2 regions of the Brevibacillus aydinogluensis genome follow, and region 1 is predicted to be linked to the other one. Evidence: a T-box and tRNA genes for the amino acid it is inferred to sense, from the RefSeq annotation. Region 1 holds a T-box; the other holds one or more tRNA genes.
What was found. The T-box of region 1 lies ahead of ileS (isoleucine--tRNA ligase). A T-box ahead of a tRNA ligase gene usually reads a tRNA of that ligase, here a tRNA-Ile.
Positions count from the first base shown of each region.

Region 1 (2,390 bases):
CCAGCATCTGTTCGCGGAAGCCGTCGATCGACGCAAACCACTGCTCGGTCGCCCGGTAGATGACCGGCTTTTTCGTCCGCCAGTCGTGCGGGTACGAGTGGGTGATGAAGCCGAGCTTCAAGAGCGCTCCCGCTTCTTCCAGCTTTTGTGTAACCGCCTTGTTGGCATCCTCGTAGAACATGCCTTCAAAACCTGGTGCTTCGGCCGTCATCTTGCCCTCATGGTCAACCGGGCAAAGCACGCCGAGACCGTATTTCTGGCCGATGTTGAAGTCGTCTTCCCCGTGTCCCGGAGCGGTGTGAACGCAGCCCGTACCGGCGTCCAGGGTGACGTGTTCGCCCAGGATCAGCGGAGACGGACGGTCGTAGAACGGGTGGGCCGTCACGACGCCTTCCAGTTCACTTCCCTTGAAGGTAGCCAGAACCTCTACGTTCTCCCAGCCGATCTCCTTGGACGCTGCTTCCAAAAGACCGTTCGCCAGCAGGAATTTGCGGCCGTCCGCATTCACTACGTTGTACTCCAGTTCCGGGTGAATGGAGATGGCCAGGTTGGCCGGAATCGTCCACGGTGTGGTGGTCCAGATGACAACGCCGGTGTCCGTGTCCAGTTTGCCCTTGCCGTCGGTCACTTGGAAGCTGACGTAAATGGATGGCGAGCGCTTGTCCTTGTATTCGATTTCCGCGTCCGCCAAAGCCGTCTCAGACGACGGGGACCAGTATACGCAGCGCAGCCCCTTGTAAATGTAGCCTTTTTTTGCCATCTCGCCGAAGATGCGGATTTGCCGCGCTTCATACTCCGGTTTCAGCGTCACGTACGGATTTTCCCAGTCGCCGCGAACGCCCAGCCGCTTGAATTGGTCCCGCTGCTTTTCGATGTAGGACCAGGCGTACGCTTCACAGCGTTTGCGGAATTCGTTTACCTCGATGTTGCGGCGGTCCAGCCCCTCAGCATTGATAATCGCCTGTTCGATCGGCAGACCGTGGGTGTCCCAGCCGGGAACGTACGGCGCGCAGAAACCGGCCATCGACTTGTAGCGAACGATGATGTCCTTGAGAATCTTGTTCAGCGCGTGGCCGATGTGAATGTTTCCGTTGGCATACGGAGGACCGTCATGCAGCACGAACAACGGACGCCCCTTTGTCCGCTCCTGCACTTTCCGGTAAATCTCCTGCTCATCCCAGCGGGCCTGTATCTGCGGTTCCCGGGTCGGCAGGTTGCCGCGCATGGGAAAATCGGTTTGGGGCAGCGATAATGTTTTGCTGTAATCCATGACCTGTTTTCACTCCTACTTGGTATAAATAAAAAGCCTTCCCCCATCCCAAAAGGGACGAGAGAAGGCTCCCGTGGTACCACCCTGATTGAACGGAACGGCCCTGCCGCAAAGCAGACGGATGCCGCTCCGCTCCACTCGTTTCATTCGTAACGGGAATGACGCGCTCCCTTACTCGCCCGCCGGACGTGACGCCGGCAGCCGGCTTTCAGTTGTGAACTCCCGGGTGATTTTCGGCGACGGCAACTGGCCGGGCTTTCACCTCTCCCCGGCTCTCTGGGCAGTGCTTGGTCACGTACTCTTCCCGTTCATCGTCGATCCAGTGATGAAAAGTTTGCAAATATTATAGTACCATCATGGCCTGAACGTCAACGGTTTATTCCGCCATCAGAGCGGACGTCGTGGAATCTGCCTGCTCGAGATCGTCCCATGCCCCGTTATCCAGCATCTCCAACTGGGCTTCGAGCAGCGTGCGGAAGCGCATCCGATAGACAGAGGCGCGCTTTTTCAACTCTTCGATCTCGATGGCGATCTTGCGGGATTTCGCCAGTGCTTCATTGACGATCCGGTCGGCGTTTTTCTCCGCTTCTTTCAGGATCAACTGCGCTTCCTTGCGGGCGTTGGCCTTGACATCCTCGGCCGTCTCCTGAGCCACAAGGATGGATTTGCTCAGGTTCTCCTCCATGCTCTTGTAGTGTTCCACCCGCTCGTTCAGCATGGCGACACGCTCTTCCAGTTCCTTTTTTTCCTTTATCAGGAGTTCGAAGTCCTTGATCACCTGATCGAGGAACTCGTTCACTTCGTCAATGTTGTAACCGCGAAAACCCGTGCTGAATTCCTTATTGTGTATGTCCAATGGCGTTAAAGGCACATGAACCCCTCACTTTTTCCGGTAATCGTACCCAAATTCTTCGACAGGTTTATCCGCATTTCCTGCCGGAATTTGCAAAATTATTGAGCCCGTCTCAGGTGAGTCGCCCGACGATCATGCGCAGCCGTCCGCTGCGCGTCGGCCCGGACACGTCCAGCAGCTTGAACCGTCCAAACCCGGCCAGCGACACCATGTCGCCAGGCTCCAGCAGATGCGACGGGTCGTCCACCACTTTCCAGTTGACTTTCA
Region 1 covers NZ_OY569118.1:1,348,555-1,350,944, reverse strand. The annotation lists gene ileS (isoleucine--tRNA ligase) at 1-1,270, opposite strand, end outside; T-box leader at 1,321-1,591, opposite strand; gene Q7F15_RS06655 (DivIVA domain-containing protein) at 1,647-2,141, opposite strand; gene Q7F15_RS06650 (YlmH family RNA-binding protein) at 2,236-2,390, opposite strand, start outside.

Region 2 (2,390 bases), 140 kb from region 1:
TAGGTTCCCTTCTCGATTTGCGACCGGATGGTCGCCCAGTGCTGACGAAGGTAGTCGCGCAGTTGTTCGGTTGAAACACCGTCGATTCCCGCAGCACCTCTGTTGGCCTCCACTCGTTTGAGAGCGGCCATGAGGTTGTCCCGTGACAGCACTTTCTCCAGCATGCCCCTGACGATACTCCTCTCTTCGCACACATGTTGCTAAGCTTGCCGTACGATGCTCAGCCCTTCTCTGTACCCTCGGGGCTTCACCCCTACTATTCAGAGGAAGTTCCATTTCGGAATTCTGCTTCGACGCACCGTATCGAAAGGGATTAGAACATGTGTTGACTTGATGTTCGGCCCTTCCTCCTTCGAGCGTCCTCTATCGGAGTACTATGGCCTCTGCTGACTTCTGCATGTTCAGCGCCCCCTCGCGGAGACGGTTGCCAACGGTAGTAGGCGTATCATGCAGACCTCCCCGGGTAAGGACGGTAACTTTCGTCCCATGTACCTGCCCAATTTACTGCTGCACTCCTTGGCTGTATGGGGCTTCACCTTGTTCGGCAGGCTCGCCCGAGTACAACAGCCTCAAATTGGGTTCGTGTACCTCAGGTCAGGACTTTGCCGCCGGCTTCCTTCAGATTCCGCCTCACGGCGGACACCCTTGCCTTAAGCTAACGGTTGGTACAGCCACCCCCCGTTCGGGACTTTCACCCTATAGCTACCGCCCATGCCGGGCGCACCATAAGAAAAACCCTTGATTTCTCAAGGGTTTCAACTTCATATGTATGGTGATCCGGACTGGGTTCGAACCAGCGACCCCCACCCTGTCAAGATGGTGCTCTCCCAACTGAGCTACCGGATCATGTTATGTAACTTTTACAATCGTCTGTCTCATGGTGGGCCCTGTAGGACTCGAACCTACGACCAATCGGTTATGAGCCGACCGCTCTGACCAACTGAGCTAAGGGCCCGAATCGTACCGGACGCCGATCACATGATTTAATATACCTGATTTCTTTTTCGATTTCAAGAGGAAAAATCAAAATTCCTGTAAAAAATTTTACCGGCATAGAAAGAACCATTCTCTGCCAGCTTCACGTGCAAGAGAATGGCCCTGTTCTCGCTTGGTTTTCCGGTAATGCTTCTGCATCATCTCTGCCTGAATGAGACCGTACTGCTCAAATGAGACCGCATTTCCCAAATGTTTCAGCATTTCGCGAAAGCTGACCCGGGAGCTGTCCGCCCCCTTTTTCACCCAGCCTGATCCGCCTTCTGCTCCGCAATCCGGATCTCGGCCTGTTTGGCTTGCTCTTCCTGCTCGTCACGCAGGCGGTGGGCCATGCGGCTGGAGGCGTTGGCGGCGATGCTGGCGACGAGGTCGTCCAGGAAGGTGTGGACGCGGCCGGAGCGTTTGGTGTCCAGGCGTTGGATGACGCCGACCTTGTGTTTGTCCAGGTGGCCAAAGGTGGTGACGGCGATGCTGCCGTAGCCAAACACGGAGCCGAGCGCAAGGGTTTCGTCGCAGCCGAACAGGCCTTCGTCTGTCGCGATGAGGGTTTGTAGCGGCTCGGACAGCATGCCTTTTTCCGCCAATGTATCCAATTCCACGCCGACGAGGATGGCGTGCTGCATTTCCCTTTTTCCAAAACGGCTTTTACGCTCTCGATGCAGGGTTCCATGGTCAGGTCGGGATGGTACGGCGACTGCATCAGATAGACGATTTCGGCAATATCCTCTACCGTGACGCCGCGCTCTGCCAGGCGTGTCAGGGCGGCATTTCTGACTTCGCTGCTGTGTACGTGCTTCTTCATTGAGACAACCCCTTCCACGATTGAGTGAAGTCACTTTTTATCATAGTATCATACGCTGGCAGAATTGCGACAATCTTTCGGCTGGAAAGGTTTTTTGTCCGATGGAGGAGTTGGGAAAACATGGCCGGGCGGGTCGCCCCTCCCTCAGTTATGAAAACGATTTCCCTGTCCCCTTGGCTTTCGGTATAATGAACGCAGCCACGAAAAGGAGGACATCCCTGTGCCGCTGAATGAAATCACACTGACGAGCAACTTCCTGGGAACAACGGAACATCTCCTCATCTATACCCCTGAGCGGTACTCCCCGCTCTACTCCTATCCCGTGCTGTACGTGCAGGACGGCGAGGATTACCTGTCGCTGGGCCGGCTGGCGACGCTTCTGGAACAGCTCCACCGGGAAAAAGAAATCCCTGACCTTATTGCTGTGTTCCTGCCGGTGGACAAGTCCCGGCGGTACGCGCGTTACCATCCGGACGGTGATGAGCATCTGGCCTACCGGCGCTTTTTGGCTGTCGAGGCCGTTGGGTATGTGGACCGTCACTACTCCACTCACCCGCTGGGGCAGGCGCGAACGCTGCTGGGCGAGTCGTTGGGC
Region 2 covers NZ_OY569118.1:1,211,415-1,213,804, reverse strand. The annotation lists gene ltrA (group II intron reverse transcriptase/maturase) at 1-164, opposite strand, end outside; tRNA gene Q7F15_RS05890 (tRNA-Val) at 771-846, opposite strand; tRNA gene Q7F15_RS05885 (tRNA-Ile) at 879-955, opposite strand; partial or broken gene Q7F15_RS05880 (phosphatidylglycerophosphatase A family protein) at 1,236-1,795, opposite strand; gene Q7F15_RS05875 (alpha/beta hydrolase) at 2,016-2,390, shown strand, end outside.
Region 2: it encodes a tRNA-Ile, which carries the amino acid that the T-box ahead of ileS (isoleucine--tRNA ligase) is inferred to sense. The anticodon was not compared.